3 regions of the Streptomyces sp. NPDC005925 genome follow, and region 3 is predicted to be linked to each of the others. Evidence: riboswitches for the same ligand, from Rfam matches in the RefSeq annotation. Region 3 holds a riboswitch; each other region holds the start of a gene.
What was found. Region 3 has a riboswitch for cobalamin ahead of ABZ354_RS04000 (prenyltransferase/squalene oxidase repeat-containing protein). Riboswitches for the same ligand answer to the same signal wherever they lie in the genome.

Region 1: linked by a shared signal. The riboswitch ahead of ABZ354_RS22900 (HoxN/HupN/NixA family nickel/cobalt transporter) and the one ahead of ABZ354_RS04000 (prenyltransferase/squalene oxidase repeat-containing protein) in region 3 are both predicted to bind cobalamin.
Region 2: linked by a shared signal. The riboswitch ahead of ABZ354_RS12805 (cobalamin biosynthesis protein) and the one ahead of ABZ354_RS04000 (prenyltransferase/squalene oxidase repeat-containing protein) in region 3 are both predicted to bind cobalamin.

The regions. Positions count from the first base shown of each region.
Region 1 is NZ_JBEXVL010000024.1:38,687-48,998, reverse strand. Features, by position in the region: gene ABZ354_RS22950 (DUF5990 family protein) at 1-99, shown strand, start outside; partial or broken gene ABZ354_RS22945 (MerR family transcriptional regulator) at 216-505, shown strand; gene ABZ354_RS22940 (cold-shock protein) at 925-1,128, shown strand; gene ABZ354_RS22935 (DEAD/DEAH box helicase) at 1,522-2,994, shown strand; gene ABZ354_RS22930 (SCO5918 family protein) at 3,116-3,415, shown strand; gene ABZ354_RS22925 (hypothetical protein) at 3,544-3,924, shown strand; gene ABZ354_RS22920 (cold-shock protein) at 4,085-4,288, opposite strand; gene ABZ354_RS22915 (DUF4142 domain-containing protein) at 4,717-5,463, shown strand; gene ABZ354_RS22910 (DUF6479 family protein) at 5,556-5,921, shown strand; gene ABZ354_RS22905 (helix-turn-helix domain-containing protein) at 6,136-6,501, opposite strand; cobalamin riboswitch at 6,596-6,813, shown strand; gene ABZ354_RS22900 (HoxN/HupN/NixA family nickel/cobalt transporter) at 6,841-7,968, shown strand; partial or broken gene ABZ354_RS22895 (nucleoside hydrolase) at 7,976-8,237, opposite strand; gene ABZ354_RS22890 (hypothetical protein) at 8,545-9,351, shown strand; gene ABZ354_RS22885 (GAF and ANTAR domain-containing protein) at 9,598-10,312, opposite strand, start outside.
Region 2 is NZ_JBEXVL010000008.1:44,451-54,762, forward strand. Features, by position in the region: gene abc-f (ribosomal protection-like ABC-F family protein) at 1-725, opposite strand, end outside; gene ABZ354_RS12775 (VOC family protein) at 960-1,373, shown strand; gene ABZ354_RS12780 (hypothetical protein) at 1,459-2,709, opposite strand; gene ABZ354_RS12785 (alpha/beta hydrolase) at 3,015-4,244, opposite strand; gene ABZ354_RS12790 (class II aldolase/adducin family protein) at 4,325-5,065, opposite strand; gene ABZ354_RS12795 (inorganic phosphate transporter) at 5,296-6,591, shown strand; gene ABZ354_RS12800 (hypothetical protein) at 6,662-6,883, shown strand; cobalamin riboswitch at 7,070-7,211, shown strand; gene ABZ354_RS12805 (cobalamin biosynthesis protein) at 7,311-8,282, shown strand; gene ABZ354_RS12810 (cobyric acid synthase) at 8,314-9,825, shown strand; gene cobN (cobaltochelatase subunit CobN) at 9,822-10,312, shown strand, end outside.
Region 3 is NZ_JBEXVL010000002.1:281,168-291,479, forward strand. Features, by position in the region: gene ABZ354_RS03985 (ATP-binding cassette domain-containing protein) at 1-749, opposite strand, end outside; gene ABZ354_RS03990 (energy-coupling factor transporter transmembrane component T) at 746-1,909, opposite strand; gene ABZ354_RS03995 (SCO2322 family protein) at 1,902-2,570, opposite strand; gene ABZ354_RS04000 (prenyltransferase/squalene oxidase repeat-containing protein) at 2,567-3,778, opposite strand; cobalamin riboswitch at 3,893-4,019, opposite strand; gene ABZ354_RS04005 (TetR family transcriptional regulator) at 4,098-4,802, opposite strand; gene ABZ354_RS04010 (glycosyltransferase family 4 protein) at 5,068-6,543, shown strand; gene ABZ354_RS04015 (class I SAM-dependent methyltransferase) at 6,537-7,280, shown strand; gene ABZ354_RS04020 (prenyltransferase) at 7,277-8,347, shown strand; gene ABZ354_RS04025 (hypothetical protein) at 8,379-8,669, opposite strand; gene ABZ354_RS04030 (hypothetical protein) at 8,987-9,790, opposite strand; gene ABZ354_RS04035 (N-acetylmuramoyl-L-alanine amidase) at 9,969-10,312, opposite strand, start outside.

The sequences.
Region 1 (10,312 bases), on a different contig from region 3:
CTGCTGGTCGGGCGGCTCGGCCTGACCGGCCCGGACGGCGGGCCGGTGTGCGCGCGGGTCCTGCCCCCGCGGATCACCTGGACCGCCGGACCCTCGTGACCCGCGCCACGACGCGCGGGCGGAAATCTGCCGTCCTGAGTGGAAGTATCGGCCCGCGGCGCGGTGAGGGTTTCGCCGGCGGGGTCGACTCCGCGGCGACAGCGCCATGCCCACCGGTGTGCACTGACAACGCGGTCGGCGGCGGCCTCGACGACGGCGACCACCCCGCGTACACCGAGGGCCGGGCCGCGGCCGTGCCCGGCGTGACGCCCGCCTCCTGCCCGGCCCGTCGGCCGGGCCGGGCTGATCGCGCCGCCGCGGTCGGGCGGCGGCCACCGGCGGTACTCGCGGCGCCGGTTGAGGGTCGCGGCGCGTGCCCCGAACCCGTCGGCCCGGGCACGCCGGTCGAGGCCGCGCGCCGCGTCGTCTCCCGGAGGACCAGCTCGCGGACGCCCTGCGGACGTAGGAGGAACGGCGCCGGCAGGGCACGGAGCCGGGGGCGGGCGAGGGCGTGGACCGAGCCTCACGGACACCGGCCATACCTCTCTTCGCCGATGGAGAATTTCGCGGCGCGGCTCCCGCGGATTACGGCCGGCGGACACCCCATAGGACACCCCAATGGACCACCAGGGGAGGGTCCAATGGATCAGTGGCCGGCAAGAGCGGACCTTGCCGGGATCCCTGTGCTACCGTGATAACAGTTGCAGTTTTGGTTAACAGAGACTTTCGAGTGCTCTCTCGACCTTTTGTCGACGAGCACTCTTTTCGTTTGCTGAACTGTCCGGGGCTCGAGGATTTTCCGAAAATCTCCGGAGGGTGATCATCGCGGCGACTCCGGGTCCGCAAGGTGCGGGCTCCGGGCACTGCCCCCAAGGGAGATTCAATATGGCATCTGGCACCGTGAAGTGGTTCAACGCGGAAAAGGGCTTCGGCTTCATCGAGCAGGACGGTGGCGGCGCCGACGTGTTCGCCCACTACTCGAACATCGCCACCCAGGGCTTCCGCGAGCTTCAGGAAGGCCAGAAGGTTACCTTCGACGTCACGCAGGGCCAGAAGGGCCCGCAGGCCGAGAACATCGTTCCCGCCTGACGCTGACGCGTACAAGCTGACGCATCACGCTGACGCTGACAACACGGCTGGGGCCCGCGCTCTTTGGGGTTGCGGGCCCCAGCCCGTTGCGTTTTCCCGTCCGGCCCGCCGAGCGCCACGCCACCTGTTCAACGGTGAGCCGCCAAAGATCTCTCGCAGACACCGCCGCGGACACTTCCCAGACCAGTCGCAGAGCTTTCGCAGACTGTCGCGGATCTCTCGCAGGTCGCTCACAGACTGTCGCTGGTCTCTCGCAGGTATCGCGCAGATCTTTCAGCCGGCGCCGCGACCACCATCTTTCTTCGGCTCATTCTTGCGAATCCTCATTCGGCACCGCTGCCGCTCGGAGGACTTCCTCGATACGTGCCGTATCCGCATCGAGGAAGGTTCCAGATGAACCGCACCACCCGTAACGGCTCCACCGCGTCCTCCCGTGGCAGCCGCTTCCGTCCCCAGGGCTCGGCCCGCCAGTCGTTCCCGTCCCGCTCCGCCAAGGGCGGCGCCGGCAAGAGCACCCGCGCGGGCCGCCCCGCGCCACTGCGCGGCGAGTTCGCCACGCCCGTCACCATCACGGCGGCGCTGCCGCCGGTCGAGGCGTTCGCCGACCTCGACATGCCCGCGCCGCTGCTGACCGCGCTCGGCACCGAAGGCGTCACCGTCCCCTTCCCCATCCAGGCGGCCACGCTGCCGAACTCGCTCGCCGGCCGTGACGTCCTCGGCCGCGGACGCACCGGCTCCGGCAAGACCCTCGCCTTCGGCCTGGCCCTGCTGGCGCGTACGAACGGCCGGCGCGCCGAACCCCGGCAGCCGCTCGCGCTGGTCCTCGTGCCCACACGGGAACTGGCCCAGCAGGTCACCGACGCGCTCACCCCGTACGCCCGCGCGCTGCGGCTGCGGCTCGCCACGGTCGTGGGCGGCATGTCCATCGGCCGGCAGGCCAGCGCGCTGCGCGCCGGTGCCGAGGTCGTCGTCGCCACGCCGGGACGGCTGAAGGACCTCATCGACCGCGGTGACTGCCGCCTCGACCGGGTCGCCATCACCGTCCTCGACGAGGCCGACCAGATGGCCGACATGGGCTTCATGCCGCAGGTCACCGCCCTGCTCGACCAGGTGGGCCCCGACGGGCAGCGGATGCTGTTCTCCGCCACCCTGGACCGCAACGTCGACCTTCTCGTACGCCGCTACCTGCACGACCCCGTCGTGCACTCGGTCGACCCGTCGGCCGGCGCCGTCACCACGATGGAGCACCACCTGCTCCACGTGCACGACGCCGACAAGCACGCCACGGCCACGGAGATCGCCGCCCGCGAGGGCCGCGTGATCATGTTCCTGGACACCAAGCACGCCGTGGACCGGCTCACCAAGCAGCTGCTGGCGGTCGGTGTACGCGCCTCGGCGCTGCACGGCGGCAAGTCCCAGCCGCAGCGCACCCGGACGCTCACCCAGTTCAAAGAGGGCCACGTCACCGTCCTGGTGGCGACCAACGTCGCCGCGCGCGGCATCCACGTCGACAACCTCGACCTCGTCGTGAACGTCGACCCGCCCAGCGACCACAAGGACTACCTGCACCGCGGCGGCCGTACGGCCCGCGCGGGCGAGTCCGGCACGGTCGTCACCCTGGTCCTGCCGCACCAGCGGCGCTCGATGGACCGCCTCATGCACGACGCCGGGATCACCCCGCGGTCCACGAAGGTCCGCTCCGGCGAGGCCGAACTGAGCCGGATCACCGGAGCGCAGGCCCCGTCGGGCGTGCCCGTCGTCATCACCCCGCCGCCCGCCCAGCGTTCGGAGCGCGCGGGCGGTTCCGCCGGGCGGAGCCGGCGCGGACGCCGCGGTCCCCGCGCGGCCTCCACCGGCCGACGCTGAACCCGCGCACCGAGACCCGTATCACCGCACGACCCGCTTCACCCGCTGCACCGAGCACCCCAGCTCCACCGCACCGCTCCCGGAATCACTTCCGGCTTTCCCTCAAGCCCGTGGAGGCACCATGCGCTGTGTCATCGCCCGCTACCCCTTCGACCTGACCAAGAGCGAGGTCGAGGAGAAGATGAAGGGCATCAAGGCCGAGGAGGTCACGGGAATCTCCGTGACGATCGGCCGCCGCACCTACCCCGTCAAGCAGGTGGGGGAAGTGATCACGAGGCAGGACCGGCGTGACTTCACCGCGTCGGAGGTGGCCCGCGCGCTCATCCGCCTGGGCTTCACCTGCCACCCCGCGCCCAACACGGCCGCCCCGCTGGACGGGCTGACCCCGATGCAGGCCGCGTCCGCGCAACTGGGGGAGTGACCCGGGCCCACCCACCCGGTCGACCGGTATGGGGCCGGCCGCTGCGCCCTCGCGCGCAGCGGCCGGCCCTTCCTGTTTTCCCCACGGATCGCCTGCGGGGCCGTGTCTTAGCGGTAGGCTCCTGACCCATGTCCAACCCTGATGACCTGCTCGCCGGCCTCGCCGCGAAGGTGGAGTCGGAGGGCACCAGCCAGATGTCCCTCACCGTGGTGGTCCCCGGGGCCGTCATCACGGGACGGCTGGCTCCCGAGGCCATGTGGCGGGAGCGCGTGGCAGAGGTCCTGCGGGACTCCGCCCGGCTCCGCCCGTTCTCCGACGTGTTCGCCCCGGCCGACACCCGCCCGGCGGACAGCCCCGACGCCTCCGCCCGCCCCACCCACCTGCACTTCCACGTCGCGAGGATCCTCCAGGGCAGCTTCGGCATCCCCGACACGGGCGGCATGTACCGCGTCGCGCTCGAGGACGTGCACGCCTGGACCGTCGGGGACATCGGCTACTCGGACCAGTAGACGGGGTCCCGCCCGACTGCGGACGGACGGGGCGTACGGCGGAGCAAACCGACGCGGGTCACACCGTACGGAGCACGAGACCGCGGTCGCCGGGGCGCCCCGGGACGCACGAAGGCCGGGGCGCGTCCACGCGATCCCCGGCCTTCTCGTGCCGTGTGTGTCAGGCGGGGCGGATGTTCTCCGCCTGCGGGCCCTTCTGGCCCTGCGTGATGTCGAAGGTCACCTTCTGGCCTTCCTGAAGCTCACGGAAGCCCTGGGCTGCGATGTTCGAGTAGTGGGCGAAGACGTCCTGCCCACCGCCGTCCTGCTCGATGAAGCCGAAGCCCTTTTCCGAGTTGAACCACTTCACGGTGCCGGTTGCCATACCAAATTCTCCTTCGGGGCACTGCCGGAGATTCCACACCGTGTGAAACCTCCCTTGTCGCCGAAATGATTGCCCCGCCCGGAGGAAAACACCGGGTAATTCACACCTGGGAACCAAGACCGCAACTCCTAGCGACGTTAGCACGGCGGGGGCGGCCTCGCTGGTTACGCGACCGTGCCCGCACGTCAGGCTCGTCAGCCGCCGACGCGCCTCACCGCCGCCCCGCACCGAAAGCCCGCACCCACTGCGCCCGTCTCTCCTGCCCTTCACTCCTGTCATCACACGAGAGGGAAAGAGGGGAGAGAGGAATTCCCCCTCTCCCCCTTCCCCTCTCCCCGCCGCCCCAGGTTTCCCGGTCGGCGGATTGATCGCTTCCGCCGTGCCGTACGTACCTCCTGGGGACCGGCCCGTACACACCAGGAGGCATCATGCGCATGTCGCGCAGGGCGGCAGGCACCGTCTTCATCGGCGGTGGCCTGGTCCTGACCCTCGCCGCGCTCGCCTACCCCGCGATGCTCGGGGTGCAGAACACGGCGACGACCCCGTCCCGCGTGATCGCCAACACCCGCTACGGCCCGCTCACCGAGGCCGACCGGGATTTCGTGGTGAAGGTCCGGGCGGCGGGGCTGTGGGAGCACCCGCTCGGCCTGCTGGCGATGCGGCGGGGCACGACGCCCGAGATGAAGGAGGCCGGCGAGCACCTGGTGGCCGGGCACTCGCGGCTCGACGCGACGTGCCGCAAGATCGCTCCCGAACTGGGGGTCACCCTGCCGAACCAGGCGAGCCCGCAGCAGCAGCAGTTCGTGGCGACGGCGGACGGCAGCACGGGCAAGCAGTTCGACATCACGGCGGTCGGCATCATGCGCGTGACCCACGGCCAGATCTTCCCGGTGATCGCCAAGATCCGGGCCGGCACCCAGAACACGCTGGTACGGCAGCTCGCCGACCAGGCCAACGACACGGTCCTGGACCACATCACCGTGCTGGAGAAGACCGGCATGGTCAACTTCGACCAGGTCAACTTCCAGCAGACCAACCCGCCCAAACTCCCCGACGAACAGCTCACGCCGCCGCCACCGCAGCCCGGGGCGCCCGTCGTCGCCCTCACCGAGCCGCCCGGCCTGAACGTGGACACCACGTCACCCACTCCGACCGCACGCCCGACAATCCGCTGATCCCCGCTTCCGCCTCACCCTTACCCTCACCCCCACCCCAAAACCTGGACATTCCATTCGTTATTTCTCATTTCAGCGGGGATAATTCCCTTATGAGTGCAGCAGCGTTCGACGTACTGGCCGCCTCGCATCAGGTACTCAACGTGACGGCGGCGTTCATCGGCGGGCTGGTCCTGGCCGGCGCGCTCGTGTGGGCCGTACGCGTCGGCATCAGAGTCATGGAGGGGGAGCCGCACCGGCCCACCGCCGAGGAGCAGCCCCATCTGCCCGACTCGGGCGCGGTTCACGAGATCAGAGAGGTGCGCGAGCCCGACGAGGTGCCGACGGCCGGTGACGGCAGGCGCCTCATGCCCTACGAACTCCGCCAGGCGCAGAGCAGACGGGGCGTCGACCAGAACCGTCGCCGCTGGCGGCCCGGCTCCAGCGGATCCTTCGGCAGCGGCGGCTTCCGGCTCTGACCCCGGCCGCCCGCCACGGGCCCCCGCGGTCGCGGTGACGCCGAGCGCCGGGCGCCGGCGCCGGGCGCCGGGCAACACTGCCCGGCGTCCACCGGACTCCGCCCCCTGCACCCTCCCCCGCCCGGCGTCCACCGACGCCGGGCGAGCGAAGGGCACCCGGCTCTCGTCTTCTACGACGCTCACGCCCGGCCACGCCCCTGCGACCGCCTCGCCTCTACCCCCCGGCCTCCGCCGCGGCGCAGTGCGCCAGCAGCCCCCGCACCTCCGCGTCCACCACCCGGTACCGCACCACGCGGCCGTCCTTCTCGCGCTCCACGACCCCGGCCGCACGCAGCAGGCGTAGCGCCTGGGAGGCCGCCGGGTCGTTCATGCCGGTGGCGAGGGCCAGGTCGGACACGGCCAGCGGCTCGGTGCGATGCAGAGCGAGCAGCAGTGCGAGCCGCTTGGCGTCGGCCAGCAGGGAGAAGCGGTCGGCCCAGGCACGGACGTGGCCGGGCTCGCCGATCGCGGCGACGGCGTCGCACACCCGATGGCCGTCGATGGCGCGCCGGCCGGCGCGGTCGGCCGGGACGAGATGCATGGCGCACATCCTCGCAGGTGCCCTTCCGCGCCCGCCCCTGTGATCTTGGATACCTGCGCAGCTGTGCAACTATGCAGCGGCGTCCCGCAGGCCCTAGCGTGGGCGCCGCCGTGGTGTTCGGGAAGCCGGTGACGGCCCGTCGGGAAACCGAGGGGTCCAGACCGGAGCGGCCCTCGCCACTGTGATCGGGGAGTTTGCGTCCCACGCCCTCCAAGAGGGGGCAGCCACTGGCCGCCGTGCGGCGGCCGGGAAGGCGGGGCGGAAACGCACGACCCGTAAGCCAGGAGACCGGCCACGGCATCTCACGAACTGATCCACGAGGTGCTGGAGCGTGACCGGATGACTGTGCCCGACTCTGCCCGTTTCACCGACCAATCCGCCCCGCCGACCACTGCGGAATCGTTCCGCTGGCGGCGGGAGGACACGCTCAGGACCGCGAGCCTGATGGCGGTGATCGCCGCACTGCACGTGGTCGCCTTCGGTGTCCTGTTCCTGCTGGTCGTCCCCGCGCACTACGAAGTCGGCTCCAAGGCCTTCGGCATCGGCCTCGGCATCACCGCGTACACCCTCGGCGTGCGGCACGCCTTCGACGCGGACCACATCGCCGCGATCGACAACACCACCCGCAAGCTCATGGCCGACGGCAAGCGACCGGTCTCGGTGGGCTTCTGGTTCGCGCTGGGCCACTCCAGCGTCGTCGTGCTGCTGGCCTGCCTGGTCGCGGGTGGCACGAACCTCGCCGGCCGTGTCATGGACGAGGAATCGGACACCCACCAGGTGCTGGGCGTGCTCGGTACGACCGTCTCCGGCACGTTCCTCTACCTCATCGCCGCGCTCAACCTGGTCGCGCTGCTCGGCATCCTGAGGGTGTTCCGGGCGATGCGGGCGGGCCAGTACGACGAGAAGCGGCTGGAGGAGCACCTGGACTCGCGGGGGTTCATGAACCGCGTCCTCGGCCGTCTCACCGGGTCGATCTCCCGGCCGGGCCAGATGTATCCGCTGGGTTTCCTGTTCGGGCTCGGCTTCGACACCGCCACCGAGGTCACGCTGATGGTGATGGCGGGTTCGGGCGCGGCGGCGGGCCTGCCCTGGTACGCGGTCCTGTGTCTGCCGCTGCTGTTCGCGGCCGGCATGAGCCTGTTCGACACGCTGGACGGCACGTTCATGAACTTCGCCTACCAGTGGGCCTTCTCGAACCCCGTGCGCAAGGTGTTCTACAACCTCACGATCACCGGCCTGTCCATCGCCGTCGCGTTCGTCATCGGCACGATCGAACTCGTCGGCGTACTGCACGAGAAGCTCGATCTGAGCGACGCGGTGACGAGCTGGATCGCGGGCCTCGACCTCGACAGCGTCGGCTACGTGATCGTCGGACTGTTCGTGGTGGTGTGGGCGGCGGCGGTGTCGTACTGGAAGGTCGCGAAGGTGGAACAGCGGTGGGCGGTGCGCCCGGCGGAGGCCGACTGACGCGCCGCACGCCGAGGTCGCCCGTGCCGTCGTGGTCGTGCACGTGCCGCGCCGTGCGCACCGTGTCGATCAACGGCCGCTCGGCGCCCCGCGCGACGGGTTCCCGGGGGCGCCGGCCTGCTCCAGCGCTGTGAGGGTGGTACGTACGACGCCGTCGGCGTCGGTGTTCCCCGCCACGCAGGTGACGGCCCGCGGACGGGGCCGGAATGCCGGACGGCGAGGAGGAGAGCGGGGGCGTCGTCGATGCCGGTGTCGCAGTCGATGATCACCGGGACGGGCCGGTGCTCTGCGGGCCGGAGCGGTCCGCGTTCTGCGGGCGGCCGGGGGGCGGGTCGTCACGGCGGCCTGTCCTTGCGGCAGGGCCGGGCGCATGCCGTCGGCGGGCGGGGCGGCGGCTGGTGGCTTTCGTGGGCGTCGTAGGGGCGCCACCAGGGACCTACGCGGATCCGGGCCCGGGTTCTCACCGGCCGGTCCTCACCCGGACGGACCGCCGCGCTGGTGGCCGGGCGGGGCGGATGGTGGCGTGGAGGAACGTACGTACCCGATCCCGGCAGGGCTGGTCCAAGGAGGCCGACGATGTCCCGTTCCCCGGCTGTTCGTGTCCTGACCGGCCCCGTCCTGGCAACGGCCGTGCTGCTGGGCGTGGCCGGGTGCGGGATCGCCGGTGGCGGGCGGGCGGCGTCCGGGTCCTCCCGGGCACCGGTCGTCTCCTCCGCTCCGCCGGACGCCGAGCGGCCTCCGGTGGCGCGGGCCACACCGGCGATGCCGCCCGTGCTGACCGAGGGGCAGGCGCGGGCCGCGCTGGTCACCCGGGACGACCTGGGCGGGCCGTGGGTGCCCACGCGGGGCGCGGCGACCTGGCGGGACGCACTGCTGAAGGCCACGACCGGCGACGCCGATTGCCGGCGTCTGCTGGACGTCCTGTACGCGGACGACCTGTTCGGCGCCCCGGGCGGGCCGCGCGCGGTGGTCGCCCTGGACGACGTGGACACGGACGCGCAGCTGCGCCACCAGGTGACCGCGTACCGGGCGGCGGAGCTGGACCGCACGCTGCACTGGATGCGGACGCTGCCCAAGCGGTGCGGGCGGTTCGCGGCGTCGACGGCGGTGGGCGAGCGGGCGGAGATCCGGGTCACGGACGAGGCGCTGCCGGAGGCCGGGGACGCGCGCCAGGGTCTCAGGGTGACGCTGACCGGCACGGACACCGACGGCGGGGCCGCGGTGCTCACGCTGGAGGTCGCGGCGGTACGCGTCGGCGAGGACGCGATCAGCGTGACCAACGGCGGGCTCGGCGAGGTCGTCCCCGACATCACCCGCGCGGTCGCGGAGCTGGGCGCCCAGCGGCTGGCCGAGGTACGGGCACAGGGCCGGGCACAGGTGTGACCACCAGCGGTGAACACGGGGCGCAGGTGAGCGGTGGACACGGGGGAGCGGCTGCCGAGAGGTTCCGACGAACCCGTCCGTCGTGCGCCGAACCCGTCCGGCAGACCGGTCCGCGACGGTCCCCGCCGCCGTACTCGGCCGCGTCAGCCCGGCCGGTCGACCGCTTCCTTCGCCCTGAACACATCCATGGGCGCCGGTCCAGGCCGTCCGGGGGCCGGGCCTCGGGCCCGGAGGCCGACTCGGCGCTCAGTCCCGTTCGAACCGCCTGCGGCGTGCCACCACGTCCCGCGCCACGTCCAGAGCGGTGCGGCCCTGCGCGAAGGCGTCCCCGCGCAGCCGGGCCAGCGCGTCCTCGGCACCCACGCCGAGCTGCGCCATGATCATGCCGACGGCGTGATGGACCTCGTCGTGGTGCGCGGCCAGCCCGTTCAGCCAGGGGGAACCCTCCCCCTCGGGCTCCTCGCCGTGCGGCAGGGCAGTCAGCGCCACGGTCATCGCGTCGGCCACGATCTCCGCGGTGCGCCGCTGCCGCGCGGTGAGGTCGCCGGGGCTCTCGCGGTACAGGTCGAGGGTGCCGACGCACACGTCACCGAAGCCGAGCGGCAGCGCGTACACGGCCCGTACCCCGGCCGCCGTGGCCGCCTGCGCGAAGACCGGCCAGCGGTCCGCGTCGGCGGGCCCGCCCAGATCGCGGGCGAAGACCGGCCCGCCCGTCTGCAGCACCCGCTGGCAGGGGCCGTCGCCGAGTGTGGCCTGTACGTCGGCGAGGTGCGCGGCCTCCGGGCTGCTCGCGCTGAGCTGCGCGGGCATGCCGCCACTGCGCAGGGACACACTCGCGCCACTCACCGGCAGCAGCGTGACCGCGACGGCGCACAGTCGTCCCGGGACCTCCCCGGGCACGGCGCCCTTCAGGGTCGAGGCGATCAGTTCGGCGGCGCGCTCCCGGTCCTGGTCCGGCTCC
Region 2 (10,312 bases), on a different contig from region 3:
CAGCCCATGTTGTAGACGTCGATCCGGGCGCGGTTGGCGTCCAGGTAGAACACCTTGTTGACGACCGTCTCGACCAGGTCGACGTCGTGGGAGATCACGATGAAGCCGCCGCGGTAGGTCTTCAGGTAGTCGCGCAGCCAGACGATGGAGTCCGCGTCGAGGTGGTTCGTGGGCTCGTCGAGCAGCAGGGTGTCCGCGTCGGAGAACAGGATGCGGGCCAGTTCGACGCGGCGGCGCTGGCCGCCGGAGAGCGTGTGCAGGGGCTGGCCCATCACGCGGTCGGGCAGGTTCAGCGCGGCGGCGATGGTGGCCGCCTCCGCCTCCGCGGAGTACCCGCCCTTGGTGAGGAACTCCGTCTCCTGGCGCTCGTACTGGCGCAGGGCCTTCTCGCGGGTGGCGCCCTGGCCGTTCGCGATGCGCTGTTCGTTCTCGCGCATCTTGCGGAGCAGGACGTCGAGGCCGCGCGCGGAGAGGATGCGGTCGCGGGCGAGGGTGTCGAGGTCGCCGGTGCGGGGGTCCTGCGGGAGGTAGCCGACCTCGCCGGAGCGGGTGATGGTGCCCGCGGCCGGGATCCCGTCGCCCGCGAGGCACTTGGTGAGGGTGGTCTTGCCTGCGCCGTTGCGGCCGACGAGGCCGATGCGGTCGCCCTTGGCGACGCGGAACGTGGCGCTTTCGATGAGGACGCGGGCACCGGCGCGCAGCTCGATGCCGGAGGCGGAGATCACTGGTCAGACTCCAGGGCGGGTGGGAGCGGGATGGGCGGCTGAGGGCGTTCCCGCCGTCTAATGCGCGAGGAGAATGGCCATGGAGGCCAGTCTACCGGGCTCGTGCAAGCACTTTTTCTGCGTGCGCGCGTTCGATCACCGGGCCGGCCCGCGTCCGGCGGGCGTTGTCAGTGGTGGCTGCGAGACTGAGCGGCAGGTGATCGTTCCCACGATGATCACAAGGGAGTGATCGGCATGGCAGGCACGGTCGGCGGCCCCCCGGGCATCTGTCCCACGCTGCTCTACGCGGACGCGAAGGCGGCCATCCGCCAGCTCACGGAGGCCTTCGGCTTCACGGAGCTGTCGGTCTACGAGGGCGAGGACGGCACGGTGATGCACGCCGAGCTGGCCCAGGCCAACGGCGTGGTGATGCTCGGCTCGAAGGGCCGCGGCGGCGTGTTCGACGCGGCGATGAAGGACGCGGGCACCGCCGGGGTGTACGTCGTCGTGGACGACGTGGACGCACACCACCGGCGGGCCGTGGAGCACGGCGCGGAGATCCTGATGCCGCCGACGGACCAGGACTACGGCTCGCGGGACTACATGGCCCGGGACGTGGAGGGCAATGTGTGGAGCTTCGGCACCTACGCGCCGGTGCTCGGGGGCTGACCGCCCGGGGGCGCCGGCCGCCGGGAGCCGCTTCCCCGGGGAGGCGGCTCCCGGCGGCCGGTTCCACGGCGTCCTCCCGGGTCGGTCAGTTGCGGCCGGTGTGGACCTGGAATGCGGCCCGGCGTACGGCCTTCGCCAGCGCCGGGTCGGGGTGCGCGGCGGCCAGCGCGACCAGTACCTGCACGGTGCGCGGGTGTCCCACGGCGCGTATCGCGTCCAGCAGCGCCGGCACCGTGGACTGCACGGCGGACTCCAGGTGCCGTACGAGCAGCTGGGCCTCGCCGTGGTCGGCGACCGCGGCGGCGGTGTCGACCCACAGCCAGGTGGCCTCCTCCCGGGTGAGGACCTCGTGGGCGTCCTCGGGGTCGGCGCCCTCGTGCTCGGCCAGCCACAGCAGGGCGTACGGCCTGAGCGTCGGCTCGTCGAGGACGGCACGCACGTCGGGCTCGGCGGGGGCGCCGACGACGCGCAGCGCCTCGAAGGCCAGGCCGCGCAGCAGGGCGTCCTCGCCGCGGGCGGCGCCGAGGAGTTCGGCGACGGCGCTGCCGACGGGGCGGGCGGCGAGCCAGGCGCGGTATTCGGCGCGGGCGGCGTTGGGGCGGAGCTGGGCGCAGCCGCGCAGCATGGCCTCGGCGGACTGCTCGATGTTCCCGGCGGGGCTCTGCGCGGCGACGCAGATCTGCTCCAGCTTGACCCAGACCGCCCAGCTGCCGAGCGGGGTGAGGGTGGCCTGGCCGTCGCCGTAGGTGAGGGCGCCCACCGAGGCGAGGGCGCGCAGGGCCCAGTCGAGGAGCGGGGCGAGCGAGGTCTCGTCGGCCGGCTGGGGGGCGACGGGCTCGGGCTGCGGGCCGTAGGGGATTTCGCAGCGCTCGGTGCGCAGCTCGGTGACGCGCTGCTGCAGCAGGTCGAGGAGTTGCGGGACGGGGACGGGCCCGGCGGACAGCTGGAGGAAGGACAGCACCTGCGGCATGGCCGAGACCACCTCGGCGACGGCGGCGGGCGCGTGCTCGGCGGGCTCCGGGCAGGCGAGCGACCAGGCGTCGAAGAGGGCGACCCAGCCGCGCAGGACGGCGCTGTCGTCGCGGTTCCAGGCGCGCAGCCGCCAGCCGGGGCGGGCGCGTCCGCCGTGCACCTCGACGAGGCCGGCGAGCCGGGCGGTGTCCCAGACGGCCTGTACCTGAGCCAGGGTCAGGCCGAGGTCCTCGGCCGCCCGTTCGGCGGTCGCCTCGGAGAGCGTGGCCTGGCCGTCGGCGGTGGCGCCGCCGCGGCCGGGGCCGAGGGTGCTGTCGGCCCAGCGGGCCACGAGGGCGGCACCGGCCAGCTCCGAACGTGCCATGCCGGCCAGTTCGGAGCGGGCGGGAGTGCCCTCCGGGGGGCGCGGCGCGGGGCGGCGGGAGGGCCGTTGGTTCATCGTTCTCGAGGCAGCGGCCAGGGGTCGCGGGCGGACGAGTCGGAGCCTGGAGTCGCGCGGGATACGGGACGTCACGGGTGCAGTCTTCCGGTTGACGGTCGGAAAACCCAAACGGAATGCTGACGGAGGTCACGAGAACGGCCCGGGGACCGCTTCCACATGTGGTGAGACACCTGGAACGGGTCGATGTGAGGTGTTAAGCGGAATGGTCGGGATGGCTCTGGCCGTGCTCACACGAGAGGGGTCAGGAAGCGGCGCAGGACCTCTTCGTAGGCGTCCGGGTCGGCGTTCCACATCGCGCCGTGCGGGGCGTTGCGGACGGTGTGCAGGGTGACCGGGCCCGGGCCGGCGTCGGCGAGGCGGCGGGACAGCTGCCAGGGGGCCACCCGGTCGTCGGGTCCGTGCACGACGAGGGTCGGGATGCGCGGGCCTTCCGGGGCGGTGGCGGGGCGGGCGGTTCCGGATGCCCCGGTGGCGCCGGGGGTCTCAGGGGCCCTCGGGGTCTCGGTGGTCCCGGTGGTCCCGGTGGTTCCTGGAGTCCCTGATGTCCCGGTGTGGTGCTGGGGGGAGGCCTTCATGCGGCCCTGGGCGGCGCGTACCGCGAGGGGCAGCAGGACGCTCGGGGTGCGGCGGGCGGCGGCGAGGGCACGCAGGGTGGTCTCCCAGTGGAGCACGGGGGAGTCCAGGACGAGCCCGGAGACGAGGTCGCGCAGTTCGGAGCGGGCGGCGGCGCGCAGCGCCATGGTGGCGCCGGTGGACCAGCCGTGCAGGACGACGCGGCGGGCGCCGGACCGTACAGCGTGGTGGATCGCCGCGTCCAGGTCGTGCCACTCGGTCTCGCCGAGGTGGCCGAGGCCGTCGGGCGGGCGCGGGGCTCCGGCGTCCCCGCGGTAGGCGAGGGCGAGCACCGGGAAGTGGTGGCGGTGCAGGAAACCCATGACGTTCAGGGTGTGTTCGCGGGTGGTGCCGAGGCCGTGCACCGCGATGATCCAGGTGTCCCGGCTGCCCGGCACGAACCAGGCGGGGAGCGCGCCGAGTTCTCCGCGGACCTCGACGTCGGTGTGGTCGAGGCCGAGGGCGGTGCCGGGGTCGCCGATGTGGACGGAAGGGGTGAGCCAGGCCCTGTCGCCGGGTTCGAGCGTGCCGCGCGTGACGCGTTCCAGGCGGCGTACGACGGTGTCGGCGGTGTGCTCGGCGTCGGGCAGGACGGGGCCGACGATCGCGTGCGTGCCGTTCCCGGTGAGTCCGTAGCGGCCGGGGCGCAGGGTGGCGAGGTCGCGGGTCAGGGTGATCTGGCCTGCGGCCGTGCCGTGCACGGTGAGGCGGGGTTCGGTCGGCAGGGGCCGGCCCGGGGCCGCCTTGAGCGCCGCGTCGGCGGCCAGCCGGCCGACGGCGACGCCCGCGGCGGCGACTGCCAGGGCTGCGGTGACGGCGGTGGCCGTCGCGTTGACTGTGCGCACCGGTCCAGTGTCCCGGTGGACCCGCCCGGCGGCCAGTGGACCGGCTCGCCTGCCGCCGCCCGGTGGACGGGTCCGCGGGCTCAGGGGCGCTGCCCGTAACCCCGCATCTTCTCCTGCACCTCGGTCAGCTGCTCCGGGGTCAGGAGGGTCGGGGCGGTGCCCGGGACGGAGGACGCCGTGAGCCACAGGCGGCACATCCACTCCAGCTGGGCCGTGCGGTCGTAGGCCTGGTCGAGGGTGGCGCCGTAGGTGATGGTGCCGTGGTTGCGCAGCAGGCAGCCGGTGCGGCCGGCGAGGGCCCGGAGCATGTGTTCGGCCAGCTCCGCGCTGCCGTACGTCGCGTACGGGGCGACGCGGACGGGGCCGCCGAGGGGCGCGGCCATGTAGTGGATGAGGGGCAGCTCGGGCACGAGTGTGGAGACGGCCGTCGCGTGCACGGCGTGGGTGTGGACGACGGCGCGGGCGTCGGTGGTGCGGTACACGGCGAGGTGCATGGGCAGTTCGCTGGTGGGCACCAGGGTGCCGAGGACCTGCCGGCCGTCGAGGTCGACGCAGGTGATGTCGTCGGGTGCCAGCCGGTCGTAGGGGACGCCCGACGGGGTGACGAGGACGGTGTCGCCGACGCGTACCGAGACGTTGCCCGAGGTGCCGACGACGAGGCCGTCACGGACGGTCCGGCGGGCCGCGGCGACCAGTTCGCCCCAGGCCCGCTCCTCCGCCGCGCTTCCGGTGCGCGCCGCCGCTTCACTCCGGGCGTGCGCCCCCGTGTCGTCCACGTTCCCGTCCCTGGTCACGGTCGCTTCCTCGCGGTGCTCAGTCATGGGGCGATCCTGCCAGGCCGGTGCGGGTGAGGCGGACCTCCGCCGGCGGTCGCGGGGCCGGGCCGGCGGGCGCCGCGGGGCGAGCGGGTGCCGGGGTGCCGGGCGGGCGTCCCGCAAGGACGCGACACCCCCCTGCTCCGGTCACCGTCAAGCCCTCCTCAGTTCATCTTCCGTTCACCCGGGTTGCCTACGTTCAACTCGACAATGACCTCGAACGATTGTCTGGGTAAATGGAAAGCTTCTCGCTGATCCTCGCGATTGTGGTCGTCACCGCACTCGCGTTTGATTTCACGAACGGTTTCCACGACACCGCCAACGCGATGGCCACCACCATCTCGACCGGCGCGCTCAAGCCCAAGGTCGCGGTGGCCATGTCCGCCGCGCTGAACCTGGTGGGCGCCTTTCTCTCCGTGGAGGTCGCCAACACGATCTCCAAGGGTCTCGTCGACGAGGCCGGCATCCGTCCCGAGGTCATCTTCGCCGCCCTGGTCGGCGCGATCCTCTGGAACCTGGTGACCTGGCTGGTCGGCCTCCCGTCCAGTTCCTCGCACGCCCTCATGGGCGGTCTGATCGGCGCCACCATCGCCTCCGCCGGCCTGGGCGCGGTGCACGGCGACGTACTCGTCACCAAAGTCCTCCTCCCGGCGATCGCCGCGCCGATCGTCGCGGGCGTCGCCGCGCTGTTCGCGGCCCGGCTGACGTACGTCCTCGGCAAGAAGTCCGACGGTGAGGCCGCCAGGAAGGGCTACCGCTCCGGCCAGATCGCCTCGGCCGCCCTGGTCTCCCTCGCGCACGGCACGAACGACGCGCAGAAGACGATGGGCATCATCACCCTGGCCCTGGTCGCCGGCGGCGCCGTCGCGCCCGACTCCGACCCGCCCCTGTGGGTCATCCTCTCCGCGGGTCTCGCCATCGCGATGGGCACCTACCTCGGCGGCTGGCGCATCATCCGCACCATGGGCAAGGGCCTGACCGAGCTTCGGCCGCAGCAGGGCTTCGCCGCCCAGACCAGCGCGGCCACGGTCATCCTGGCCTCCTCCCACCTCGGCTTCTCCCTGTCCACCACGCACTCCGTGTCCGGTTCGGTGATGGGCGCGGGCCTCGGCCGCAAGGGCGGCGTGGTGCGCTGGTCGACGGCCACCCGGATGTTCATCGCCTGGGGTCTGACGCTGCCGGCCGCGGCCCTGGTCGCCGCCCTCGCCGAGTACGTCTGCGACCTGGGCGACTGGGGCACGGCGCTCGTCGCCGTCTTCCTGATCGCCTCCAGCGCCTGGATCTGGAAGCTCTCCCGGCGCGAGGTCGTCGACGCCACGAACGTCAACGACGTCGAGGAGCCGGCCGGCGTGGTGACCACCGCGATCGCCGCCGTCACCCCGCCCCCCGCGGGCACGATGACCGAGGAGTTCTCCGCGACCATCCCGGCCCAGGCCACCGACGGGCCCGGGGCGGCTTCGGCACCCCTGGTTCCTCTGGTCGCCTCCGCCCCGCCTGCCCCCGTGGCCCCGTCGGCCCCCACGACCGTCTGAGACCCCGAGCCCCCGCTCCCCCGCACCCCCGGTCCGCCGGGGGCGCCGGGCGCGAAGGAAGAGAAGCAGCATGAAGATCGACTGGGCGGCCCTCGGCTCCGTCTTCGGAGTCAGTTTCGTGGTCACCGTGGCCCTGGTGGGCCTGTTCACCGTCGGCATCGCCGGGCTGTCCCGCCGTGAGCGGGCCGTCGAGCAGGGCGGCTCCGCGACCCTCGCGGTCACCGGCGCGTACGCGTGCTTCGCGGCGTGCGCGGCGGCCGTGGGCTACGGCATCTATCTGATCGTCGCCTGACACGCCACGGCGCCCGGGCGCCGGAGCAGGCGGGCACACGGCACCGCGGGGTGCGGGACGGACCACCGCCCCCGCACCCCGTTTCGTCATGGCCGGGATCCCGTGGAGCGCGGCGCCCTTCCCGCGGCGGACACCGTCGTGTGGGCCTTCGCACACTCCGCCCTCGCAGGTCAACGGCAGGTTGACCGATGTTCGCGGGCGTGGTGGACTGCCCGGGCCAAGTACGGCGGCAAGAGAGGAAGCCGGTGCGAATCCGGCGCGGTCCCGCCACTGTCACCGGGGTGCACACCCCGGAAGCCAGGAACTCTCACCGCCGGTCTCGTCGAACCAGGGCGCGGACACCCTGAGTGAGGACATATCGCCATGCGCGGCTGCCTGTTGAGGTACTTCCCGGCCGACCCGTCTGCGACCGCGGTCGGCTGAACCGATGGGTGCCGACCGCGTCTTCGCGTACGGCGCCGCCACCGGCCTCCTCGGCGACCTGCTCCTCGGCGATCCGCGCCGCGGGCATCCCGTTGCCGTGTTCGGGCGGGCCGCGGCCGTCGTGGAAGGGCTGTGCTGGCGGGACCGCCGAGGGTGGGGCGCGCTGCACACCGCCGTGTGCGCCGGTGGGGCCGTCTCGGCCGCCGCCCTCGCCGCCCGTGCCGTACGCCGCTCCCCCGCCGCCTCCGTCGCGCTGACCGCCGCCGCCACCTGGGCCGTCGTCGGCGGAACGTCGCTGGCCCGGGAGGCGGGGGCCGTCGGGCGGGCGCTCCGGGCCGGGGACGTCGAGGCGGCGCGGGCCCGGCTGCCGCACCTGTGCGGGCGCGACCCGCGGGCGCTGGACGCCGACGGCATCGCCCGCGCCGTGGTCGAGTCCGTCGCGGAGAACACCTCGGACGCCGTGGTGGGCGCCCTCGTGTGGGGTGCCGTGGCCGGGGTGCCGGGGCTGGTGGGCTTCCGGGCCGTCAACACGCTGGACGCGATGGTCGGTCACCAGTCCCCGAGGTACCGGCGCTTCGGCTGGGCCTCGGCGCGGCTGGACGACGTCGCCGGCTGGCCCGGGGCCCGGCTGACCGCCGCCCTCGCCGCCGTGTCCGGCGGCCGCCCCCGGGGCGCGCTGCGGGCCTGGCGTGCCGACGCGCGACAGCACCCGAGCCCCAACGCCGGGCCCGTGGAGGCCTCGTTCGCGGGCGCCCTCGGGGTGCGGCTGGGCGGCACGCTGTCGTACGGGGGGCGGGTCGAGCACCGGCCCGTGCTCAACGCGGCGGCGGGACGCGCGGTCGACGTCCGGGACATCGACCGCGCGGTACGCCTGTCGCGGCGCGTGGGACTGCTCGCGTTCGGCGTCTGCGCGGCCGGACGGCTCCTCGTGGAGCGCGTACGGCGTCAGCCGCCCGGGGAGAGGCGCACGGCGTGAACGGCCGGATTCGTGTGAAGGGGCGTACGTCATGAACGGTGGGGGGCTGCTCGTCGCCGGCACCACCTCCGACGCGGGCAAGAGCGTCGTCACGGCCGGGATCTGCCGTTGGCTGGCGCGCCGGGGCGTGAAGGTGGCGCCGTTCAAGGCGCAGAACATGTCGCTGAACTCGTTCGTGACGCGGGAGGGCGCCGAGATCGGGCGGGCGCAGGCCATGCAGGCGCAGGCGTGCCGCGTGGAGCCGACGGCACTGATGAACCCGGTGCTGCTCAAGCCGGGCGGCGAACAGTCCAGCCAGGTCGTGCTGCTGGGCAGGCCGGTGGGCGAGATGAGCGCGCGGGGCTATCACGGCGGGCGGCAGCGGGAGCTGCTCGGCACGGTGCTGGACTGTCTCGCCGAGCTGCGGGCCTCGTACGACGCGGTGATCTGCGAGGGCGCCGGGTCGCCCGCCGAGATCAACCTGCGCCGGACCGACATCGTGAACATGGGGATCGCGCGGGGGGCCGGGCTGCCCGTGCTCGTCGTCGGCGACATCGACCGGGGCGGGGTCTTCGCGTCGTTCTTCGGCACGGTGGCGCTGCTCTCCCCGCAGGACCAGGAACTGGTCGCCGGGTTCCTCGTCAACAAGTTCCGCGGGGACGTGTCCCTGCTGGAGCCGGGCCTCGGCATGCTGCGGGGCCTGACCGGGCGGCCGTCGTACGGGGTGCTGCCGTTCCGGCACGGGCTCGGGATCGACGAGGAGGACGGGCTGCGGGTGTCGCTGCGCGGGACGGTGCGGGAGTCGGCCGTGGCGCCGCCCGTCGGTGAGGACGTGCTGCGGGTGGCGGTGTGCGCGGTGCCGCTGATGTCGAACTTCACCGACGTGGACGCGCTGGCGGCCGAGCCGGGTGTCGTGGTGCGGTTCGTGGACCGGCCGGAGGAACTGGCGGACGCGGACCTCGTCGTCGTACCCGGAACGCGCGGGACCGTGCGGGCGCTGGACTGGCTGCGGCAGCGGGGGCTGGCCCGGGCGCTGGTCCGGCGGGCCCGGGAGGGGCGGCCCCTGCTCGGGGTCTGCGGCGGCTTCCAGGTGCTCGGCGAGCACATCGAGGACGACGTCGAGAGCCGCCGCGGGCATGTCGACGGGCTCGGCGTGCTTCCCGTGCGGGTGCGGTTCGCCCGCGAGAAGACCCTGACGCGGCCGGTCGGCGAGGCCCTCGGCGAGCGCGTCGAGGGGTACGAGATCCACCACGGCGTCGCCGACGTCCGGGGCGGCGAGCCCTTCCTCGACGGATGCCGCGTCGGGCACACCTGGGGCACGCACTGGCACGGCTCGCTGGAGTCGGACGGCTTCCGGCGGGCCTTCCTGCGCGAGGTCGCCGCAGCCGCGAGCCGCCGCTTCGTGCCGGCCCCCGGCACATCGTTCGCCGCGCTGCGCGAGGAGCAGCTCGACCGGCTCGGCGACCTGATCGAACAGCACGCGGACACGGACGCGCTGTGGCGGCTCATCGAGTCCGGCGCGCCACGAGGACTGCCCTTCATTCCACCGGGAGCGCCCGCATGAGCACAGTGTTGTTGTTGTCGACCGCCGACACGGACCTGCTGGCGGCCCGTGCCTCCGGCGCGTCCTACCGGATCGGCAACCCCACCCGCGTGGACGTCGCCGGGGAGCTGCCCGCGCTGCTCGACGGCACGGACGTCGCCGTCGTACGCCTCCTCGGGGGCAGGCGGGCCTGGGAGGACGGGCTGGCGGCGCTGCGGGCGTCCGGGGTGCCGACCGTGCTGCTGGGCGGCGAGGCCGTGCCGGACGCGGAGCTGATGGCCGAGTCGTCGGTGCCCGCCGGTGTGGTCGCGGAGGCGCTGAGGTACCTGGTGGAGGGCGGGCCGGAGAACCTCACCGAGCTCGCCCGGTTCCTGTCGGACACCGTGCTGCTGACCGGCGAGGGCTTCGCGGGGCCGCGGCAGATGCCCGAGTACGGCGTGCACGGCGCCCGCGCGCGGGCCGAGGGCCGGCCGACGGTCGGCGTGCTCTTCTACCGGGCGCACGAACT
Region 3 (10,312 bases):
GACCAGCCCGCCACCCGCCCCAGCCCCACCACCGGCGGATACACCGGCGACACGGCCATCACCTCGGCCGGGTCGCCCACCACCGGCGCCGCGCCCGGCCCGGGCAGCAGGACGACCCGGTCGGCGTACTGCACGACTCGTTCCAGGCGGTGCTCGGCCAGCAGCACGGTCGTACCGAGGTCGTGCACCAGGCGCAGCAGGACGGCGAGGACCTCCTCGGCGGCGGCCGGGTCGAGCGCGGACGTCGGCTCGTCCAGGACCAGCACGGACGGGTGCGGCGTGAGGACGGAGCCGATCGCGACGCGCTGCCGCTGGCCGCCGGAGAGCGTGGCGATCGACCGGTCGCGCAGATCAGCCAGCCCCAGCAGGTCCAGCGTCTCCTCGACCCGGCGCCGCATCACGTCCGGGGCGAGCCCCAGGGACTCCATGCCGTACGCCAGTTCCTCCTCGACCGTGTCGGTCACGAAGTGGGCGAGCGGGTCCTGGCCGACCGTGCCGACGAGGTCGGCGAGTTCCCTCGGCAGGTGCGTGCGGGTGTCCCGGCCGGCGACGGTGACCCGGCCGCGCAGGGTGCCTCCGGTGAAGTGCGGGACGAGGCCGTTGACCGCGCCGAGCACGGTCGACTTGCCGACGCCGGACGGCCCGGCGAGCAGCACGAGTTCGCCTTCCGGCACCTCGAAGTCGATGCCGGTGACGGACGGTTCGGCCGTGCCGTCGTACGTCACGGAGACATCCTCGAAGCGGATCACGACTGCTCCCTGGGCGGTTGGGGGGAGGGGGCGGGGGCCGGTGCGACGACGGCGGGCAGCAGGCCCAGCAGCACGGCCGCGGCGGGCCGGAGCGGGAGGGTGGGGGCGGTGAGCGGGACGACCCCGGGGTGCAGGGCGGCCGGGTCGCGTACGGCGGCGAGCGCGAGCGCGGCGGCCACCGCGGCACCGGACGCGGCGACCAGCCAGGCGCGGGCGTCCCAGCGGTCCGGCCGGTACCGGGTGCGCAGCGAGCGGCGCCCGCCGAGCCACAGCCCGGCCAGCGCGGTCGCCACCCCGGCGAGCAGCACCGGCATCCCGTAGGTGCCGCCCTCGGCGGTCAGCGTCCCGTACGTGCCCGCGCACACGCCGAGCAGACCGCCCAGGGTGAGCGCGGCGGTCGTACGCCGTACGCCGGCCGGGACCCGGGCGGTACGGCCGTAGCCGCGGGAGTCCATCGCGGCGGCGAGCGCGACTGAACGTTCCAGCGCGCCCTCCAGGACCGGCAGGGCGACCTGGAGCAGGCCCTTCAGACCCCTGTCGGGGCGTCCGCGCAGCCGGCGGGCGGCCCGCAGGCGCTGCACGTCGGCGATGAGGTTCGGGGCGAAGGTGAGGGCGACGACCACGGCGACGCCCGTCTCGTACAGGGCGCCCGGCAGGGACTTCAGGAGGCGGGAGGGGTTGGCGAGGGCGTTCGCGGCGCCGACGCACACCAGGAGCGTGGCCAGCTTCAGCCCGTCGTACAGGGCGAACACGAGGGGTTCGAGGGCGACGTCGCCGCCGAGCCGGATGCCCTGCGCCCAGCCGGGAAGGGGGACTTCGGGGAGGCTGAGGAGGACGCGGGTGCCGGGGACGGGGGAGCCGAGGACGACCGTGAAGGCGAGGCGTACCACCAGGACGGCGAGGGCGAGCTTGACGAACGCGCCGTAGGAGCGGGACCAGGGCGTGTCGGGGCGGCGGGCCGCGACGACGTACGCCGACACGGCCGTGAGGAGCGCGAGCAGGAGCGGGTTGGTGGTGCGGGTGGCCGCGACACCGAGGGACGCCGCCCACAGCCACCAGGCACCGGGGTGCAGTGGGGCGTGGCGCGCACGGTGCCGGTGAGGGGGCGGGGGTCCGCTCGCCGGCCCCGCCGCCGCCCTTCCGCCGCGCGGGTCAGTCATGCCTGCGGCGTCGCGCCTGCAGGACGGCCGCCGCCGCGAGCAGCGCCACGGCCGTACCGCCCGCCGCCAGCCCCAGCGACGGGCCGCCGTCCGAGCCCGGCTGCGCCTGCTCGCCGCTGTCCTCCGCCCCCTCGCCGCCCTTGTCCCGCTCGCCCGCCACCTGCTCGCCGCATCCCGTCGCCGGGTACCCGTCGATCGCGCACAGCAGGGCGTTCGTGTCGTAGCGCAGGGGTTTGGCCACGGCCGCCAGGGCGTCGGCCGTCGTCGCGTCGCGGGAGAGGCTCGCACAGGCCGTGCGGGGGCGCGGCGGCGTCTGCGAGGAGGGCGCGTCCGCGCCGGTGCCGAAGTCGATGACCAGCGCGACCCGTTTCCTGCCGTCCCGCTCCGGTGTCGACGCGCAGATCGTCGCGAAGCCGGCCTCGCCGCGCGGCCGGGCGGCGGCGCCTGAGTTCTCGCTCACGGCGAAGCGGAAGCCCTGGACATCGCCGTCGGCGGGCCGGGCGGTCGCCGGGCCCTGCGTGGCGTACGCCCACTGGTCACCGTCGCGGTCCCAGAAGGACCAGTAGCGGTAACCGGCGGCCTGCGCCTGGCCCGCGCCCGTGCCCGCGCACAGGACGAACGCGGCCAGGAACACGGCCGGCAGACGGCGGCCGCCGGTCACGGCTGCTGCTTCCGGTTGCGCCCGCTCAGCAGGAAGCCGAAGCCGATGCCGACGACCGCGCACACCCCCACGTACCACCACACACCGAACGGCGAGTCGTCCTTCTCGTCGGCCTTCTGCTCCTTGCCGGCCTTCCCGGACTGCGGGGCGGGACCCGTCGCGTTGAGCTGCTTCACCAGGTCCCGGCCGCCGAAGTCGCGCGGGTCCGTGCCCGTGGCGTGGGCGGCGAAGATCAGCTGGGCGTAGGCGGCGGGGCCGTTCTGCGCGGCCCAGTCGGCGGAGTTCTTCCGCAGCCAGTCCAGGGACGTGGCCGCCCGGCCGGTGTCGCCGTGCGCGGCGAGGGCGACGACGGCGTCGGCGGTGTTGCCGACGTCCGGCCCGCCCGCCCCGGCGACCGTCAAGTGGCCTTTCGCGGCGAGCGACTTGACGAGGTAGGACACGCCGCCCGCGGCGGCACGCTCCGGGGTGGCCCGGCCGGAGCCGGTGCAGGACGCCTTGGCGTCGGTCTTCTTGCCGGCCTCGACGACCAGGCCTTTGCCGAGCGCGCCGAGGACACCCGCGGCGGTGGCGTCGGCGTTGGCGGCGAGCCTGCCCTTCTTGTCGGGCTGGAAGGCGAACGCGCCCCCGTCCTTGCCCTCGCAGGGCAGGACGAGCCCGAGGAGCGCGTCGTACGGGGACTTGCCGCCCTGCACGACGTCCGCCGGCTTCTCGCCGGCCGCGGTCAGCGCGCCGACGACGACGGACGTGGAGTTCGTGTCGCTGGCGCCGCCGGGGACGTAACCCCAGCCGCCGTCCGTGTTCTGTATGGACTTCAGCCAGCCGACGGCCTTGCCGGCGGCCGGGTCGTGGCCGCCGAGCGCGGTGAGGGCCTGGACGGCCGCGGCCGTGCTGTTGGTGTCGACCATCGTCTTGGCGTCGCAGGCCTTGGCCGCGTCGGCGCGGAACGGGGCGAAGGCGCCGTTCGCGCACTGCTGCCGCACCAGCCAGTCGACGGCCTTCGGCGCGGGCCGCACACCCACCGTGTGCTGGGCGAGCAGTGCGAGGGACTGCCGCCAGACACCGTCGTACGTCGGGTCGGCGGTGCCGTACAGGCCGGACGGCAGGGCCGTGGACGGCGAAGGGGACGGGGACGAATCGGCTGCGGCCGGTGCGGCGGCACCGATCACGGCGGTGGCGGCCAGGACCGCGGCGCTGCGGCGGACGTTCATGATCGGCGGGGGCCTCTCCCTGCGGGGGAGCCGGGCAGCACGGGGCACCCCCGGGCGGCTCGGCTCCGTATACCTCGACGGTGCCGTGCTCCGGCGGAGTGCCGGGCGCGTGAGCCGTTCACGTACCGTGCGGGGAGATCCGGCTCACCACCTGGGTGGTTCACGGTTGCGGGTCAGCGCCGGAATTGCACCGGCTTTCCCCCGTACGGGTGTGATGACGACTCGCCACTCTACCCGCCCGTAGGCCGGGGCCCGGGGTGAGGTGGGCGACTCCTTGCCTCCGTCCCGGCCCCGGAGCCGGGGGCGGGGCCCGGCAGCCCTACCGGTCGTGCGTCGCAGCCGGGAGGCCGGAGGCCGCCGGACGGCCGTGGGTTTCCGTGGCGCCGTGGGTTTCCGGCGGGCCGGTGGTGGCCGCCAGGTCGATGAGGCGGCATGCCGTCTCGATGTCGGTCCGCACCTCCGCTATGGAGGCCCGGCCCGACAGCCAGGTGATGAGGGTCGAGTGCCAGGTGTGCTCGATGACGCGGATCGCGGAGAGCTGACCGGCCGTCGGGGCCGGGTGGCCCGTCGCCTCCAGGATGATCGCCGTGGTGCGGCGGGAGACCTGTTCCACCTCCGTGCTCACGCTGCGGTCCGCGAACGACAGGGCGCGGACCATCGCCTCGGCCAGCAGCGGCCGGCGCTGGAGCGAGTGGAAGGCCCGCATGAGGGTCTCGGCGACCCGCTCGGCCGCCGTCTCGCCGGCCGGCGGGTGCTTGCGGAGCGTGCCGTGCAGCCGGGCCAGCTGGTCCTGCATGGTGGCGACCAGCAGATGGACCTTGGACGGGAAGTAGCGGTACAGGGTGCCGAGGGCGACCTGCGAGGACTCCGCGACCTCCCGCATCTGCACCGCGTCGAACCCGCCGCGCGCGGCGAGTTGCGCGGTCGCGCGCAGGATGCGGCGGCGGCGTGCCTCCTGCCGTTCGGTGAGCGGGGCGGCGGCCGGTCGTGCCGCGCCCGCCTCCGCTGTGGATCCCGCAGCCATGGTGCCGTTCCGTCCGTTCCCGTGCGTTCCCGTGGCGTTGCACGCGTGACGTGCGGTGCCTGCGTTACGTGACAGTCGGTGAGGGCGAGTGGCCGCACAGCATGCCAGGGACGCGCGCCGTGGCGCGAATCACCCGATGCGCTGCCCGCAGCACCCTTACCTGCCGGTAGATTCGGACCCTCCTGGACGATCAAGTCTGAAACTTGTTCTAGATTAGCGTCCCGTCGTAATCTCGCCGGACCGTGCAGTCAGAAGGGGGCCCAGAGTGACCGCTGAGGCCAGGGAGGCGGCGCCCCCGGAGGGCCTCGCTGCCGACGGCAGGCGACCGCTCCGCATCGCGCTCCTCACGTACAAGGGAAACCCGTTCTGCGGCGGCCAGGGCGTCTACGTCCGGCACCTCTCCCGCGAACTCGCCCGGCTCGGACACCGCGTCGAGGTCATCGGCGCCCAGCCGTACCCCGTCCTCGACGTCCTCGACGACAACGGCGACGTGCTCGGCCGGAGCGGTGACCCGTTCGGCCCGGCCGGCGCACCCGGTGAGAACAGGGACGGCCCGGTGGTCCTCACCGAGCTGCCCAGCCTCGACCTCTACCGCCAGCCCGACCCCTTCCGCACCCCCGGGCGGGAGGAGTACCGCGACTGGATCGACGCGCTCGAAGTGGCCACCATGTGGACCGGCGGCTTCCCCGAGCCGCTCACCTTCTCGCTGCGCGCCCGCCGCCATCTGCGCGCCCGGCGCGGCGACTTCGACGTCGTCCACGACAACCAGACCCTCGGCTACGGCCTGCTCGGCGACCTCGGCGCACCCCTGGTCACCACCATCCACCACCCCATCACCGTCGACCGGCAGCTGGAGCTGGACGCCGCCGAGAACCGGCGGCGCCGGGCCTCCCTGCGCCGCTGGTACGCGTTCACCCGCATGCAGAAGCGCGTCGCGCGCCGCCTGCCGTCGGTGCTCACCGTGTCCGGCACCTCCCGCCAGGAGATAGTGGACCACCTCGGCGTGCGCGACGACCGCATCCACGTCGTCCACATCGGCGCCGACACCGACCTCTTCTCGCCCGACCCGGCCGTGCCCCAAGTGCCGGGCCGGATCGTGACGACGTCCAGCGCGGACGTGCCGCTCAAGGGCCTCGTCTTCCTGGTCGAGGCGCTGGCGAAGGTACGTGCCGAGCATCCCGACGCCCACCTCGTCGTGGTCGGCAAGCAGCCCGCGGAGGGGCCCGTCGCGCGGGCGGTCGGCCGGTACGGCCTCGACGGCGCCGTCCGCTTCGTCAAGGGCGTCTCGGACGCCGAACTGGTCGACCTGGTGCGTTCGGCGCAGGTCGCGTGCGTGCCGTCGCTGTACGAGGGCTTCTCGCTGCCCGCCGCCGAGGCCATGGCCACCGGTACGCCGCTGCTCGCCACGACCGGCGGCGCCATCCCCGAGGTGGCCGGGCGGGACGGGGAGACCTGCCTGGCGGTGCCACCCGGCGACGCGGGCGCGCTGGCCGCCGGGCTCGGCAGGCTGCTGGGGGACGCGGAGCTGCGCGTGCGGCTCGGCGCGGCCGGGCGTGAGCGGGTGCTGCGCCACTTCACGTGGGCGCGGGCGGCCGAGGGCACGGTGGCCCGCTACCGGGAGGCCATCGACGCCGCACCCCCCACCGCCACCCGCGCACCCGCCACCCGCGCGGCCGGACCCGCCGAAGCCCCCACCCCCGATGTTGAAGGCGTCTACCCCGAAAGCAGGGCCACGTGCTGACCGTCGACTTCTCCCGGTTCCCCCTCGCACCGGGCGACCGCGTCCTGGACCTCGGCTGCGGTGCCGGACGGCACGCGTTCGAGTGTTACCGGCGCGGCGCGCAGGTCGTGGCGCTGGACCAGAACGGCGAGGAGATCCGCGAGGTCGCCAAGTGGTTCGCGGCGATGAAGGAGGCCGGTGAGGCGCCCGAGGGCGCGACCGCCACCGCGATGGAGGGCGACGCGCTCGCGCTGCCCTTCCCCGACGAGTCCTTCGACGTCGTGATCATCTCCGAGGTGATGGAGCACATCCCCGACGACAAGGGCGTACTCGCCGAAATGGTGCGGGTGCTCAGGCCCGGCGGCCGGATCGCCGTCACCGTCCCGCGCTACGGGCCCGAGAAGGTCTGCTGGGCCCTGTCCGACGCCTACCACGAGGTCGAGGGCGGCCACATCCGCATCTACAAGGCGGACGAACTCCTCGCCAGGATGCGCGAGGCGGGCCTCAGGCCGTACGGCACGCACCACGCGCACGCGCTGCACTCGCCGTACTGGTGGCTGAAGTGCGCGTTCGGCGTCGACAACGACAAGGCGCTGCCCGTGCGGGCGTACCACAAGCTGCTGGTCTGGGACATCATGAAGAAGCCGCTCGCCACCCGGGTCGCCGAGCAGGCGCTGAACCCGCTGATCGGCAAGAGCTTCGTGGCGTACGCGACCAAGCCGCACCTGCCCCGCGTGGCCGAGGCGGACGCCACGTGACCACTCCCAGGACGGAACACCTGGTCCTGCCCGGAGTGCTGACCGCCGATCAGGCCGCGGACACCGTGCGCGGCATCCTCGCCGCACAGCGCCCGGACGGCGCCATCCCGTGGTTCCGGGGCCACCACCTCGACCCGTGGGACCACGTCGAGGCGGCCATGGCACTGGACGCGGCCGGCGAACACGCGGCGGCGGAACGGGCGTACACCTGGCTGGCCCGGCACCAGAACGAGGACGGCTCCTGGTACGCCGCCTACGCCGACGGCGACGCGCGGGACGTCACCGACCGCGGGCGGGAGACGAACTTCGTCGCCTACCCGGCCGTCGGCGTGTGGCACCACTACCTGTCAACCGGCGACGACATGTTCCTCGACCGCATGTGGCCGGTCGTCCACGCCGCCGTCGAGTTCGTGCTGCGGCTCCAGCAGCCCGGCGGGCAGATCGGCTGGCGGCGCGACGAGGACGGCGCGGACACCGCCGACGCGCTGCTGACCGGCTCCTCCTCCGTCCACCAGGCGCTGCGCTGCGCGCTCGCCATCGCCGAACAGCGCGAAGAGGCCCAGCCCGACTGGGAGTTGGCGGCCGGCGCGCTGCGGCACGCGATCCGCAGGCACCCCGAGCGGTTCCTCGACAAGGACCGCTACTCGATGGACTGGTACTACCCCGTGCTGGGCGGCGCGCTGACGGGCGGTGAGGCCACGTCCCGCATCGAGCAGGGCTGGGACGGCTTCGTGGTGCCCGGCCTCGGCGTGCGCTGCGTCGTCCCCAACCCGTGGGTGACGGGCGGCGAGTCGGCCGAACTGGCCCTCGCGCTGTGGGTGACGGGCGAGTCCGACCGGGCGCTGGAGATCCTCCAGGCGATCCAGCACCTGCGCGACCCGGAGACCGGGCTGTACTGGACCGGTTACGTCTTCGACGACGACGTCATATGGCCACGGGAACGCACCACGTGGACGGCCGGATCCCTGCTGCTCGCGGTCGCCGCGCTCGGCGGCCACGACGCGACCTGCGCGGTCTTCGGCGGGGAGCGCCTGCCGTGGGGCCTCGACCCGGACTGCTGCGGCTGAGGCCCCGGGCCGCCGGCCGGGGCGGGCGGGTTCAGTGACGGACGCGGCTCGCGATGGCGTGGCCGACGAACAGGTAGACGACGGCGGCCAGTCCGTAACCGGCGACGACCCGCGCCCACTCCTCGTCGAACGTGAACAGGTCGTGGGACCAGCCGGCGAGCCAGCGGGCGACATCATGCACGAACTGCACCAGTTCGTTCCCGCGGTTCGCGTCGAGCAGGTACATGAGAATCCACAGGCCGAGGAAGAAGGCCATCACGTCGGCGACGACCGCGATGACCGTACCGGCCTGGCTGGCACTGGAGCGATATCGAGGGGACATGCCCTCCGGGTAGCCGCCGTGAGCCGGACGAAACCCGAACGGCCCCTGCCGGACGCCGCGTCGGCGGGCCGGGTGACGCCGCGGGAGGCGTGCCCCGCACGCCCCAAAGGCCCCCGTGACCGTGTCGCCGAGGCGCTTCGTGGCGAACGGCCCGGGCGCGGAGGCGAAGAACGAGGTCCCGCCGCTGGGTGAACCGACCGGCGGGTGACGGGCGTTCGGCCGGTGGCCGGGGCGGCTCGCCGACAGCAGTACCACGGCCGACGGCCCCACCCGGAGCGGGGTGGGGCCGTCGGCCGTGGCGAACGCCGCGTCGTACGTCAGCCGCGCTGGATGCCCGACGAGTCCTGCAGGACACCGCGGCGGCCGTCCTGCGTCTGCGCGATCAGCGTCTGGCCGCGCTGCTCGACGGCCAGGTACCAGGTGCCCGGGGCGAGCTCGGCGATCGGCGTGGGCGAACCGTCCTCCGGGAACAGCGGCCGGGGCACCGGCACGGCGAACCAGAACGGCGAGAAGTCCCCGGCCGGCTGACCGGCCTGCGGCTGGGCCGGTCGCGGCTGATCGCCGTAGGGCTGACCCGGCTGCGGCTGCCCGGGCTGGGGCTGACCGAACGCGGGCTGCGCCCCCGGGTAGCCGTAGCCGGCCTGCGGCTGGGCGCCGTAGGGCTGCGGGGCGGCGGGACGCGGGGCCGGGATCAGGGCGAGCTGGAGGGCGGGCAGGACGGGGGATGCCACGGCACCGGCGGCGAGCAGCAGGGCGGCGATGAGACCGAGGATGAGGCCGGCGCCCGACTCGACGTCGTACCCGTCCACGTCGAACGAACCCGACGGGTCGATGATCGTCCAGAACGCGGTCCACGCGGAGAAGACCGTCAGGGCGACGCCGACCTGGCCGAGGTCCAGCCCCACGATCTTGCGGGGCTGCGGCAGGGAGCGGGCGACGACGATCAGCGCGGCGCCCGCGATGCCACCGATGTACATGCTCATCAGCAGGCCGAGGTTGTCCCAGGCGGTGGGAATGTCGTTGCCGTCGCCGCCGTAGGTGTTGAGGAACGACGCGATGAACAGCAACACCGCTGCTCCGATCACCACGCCGTCGCCTCGAGTGAGGGAGCGGATATTCACTTCAGAGGTCCTTCGTCAGTCGTCTCAACATCGGCTTCGCTGGAGGCGTCGCTGTCACCGGTTCGCCGTCAGGGTCGCCGTCAGGCCCGGGTGTGAAGCGCGGGGGTGGCCCCTCATCGTAGGGACGACAGTATCGCCCGCCCGGTGGGGGTGTCCCTGGGGATCGGCCTGCTGCCCGCTACCCGCGCAGGAAACTCACGATTCCCTCAGAGATGCCCCGCGCCGCCTTCTGCCGCCATGCACCGCTGGTCAGCTGCGCGGCGTCCGCGCTGTCGCGCATGTTGCCGCACTCGATGAAGACCTTGGGAACCGTTGACAGATTGAGACCGCCGAGATCCCTTCGCGTGACGAGGCCGGTGCCCCGACCCACGTAGTTCGACGGGGGGGTGTCGGTGGCGTGCAGGAACCTGCCCGCGATGCGCTCGCCGAGGTCGCGGGACGGGCCGACGACGGCCCGGGTGTCCGCGGCGCCCGCGTGGACGCCGCCGGGCAGGATGACGTGGAAACCGCGGTTGCCGGCGG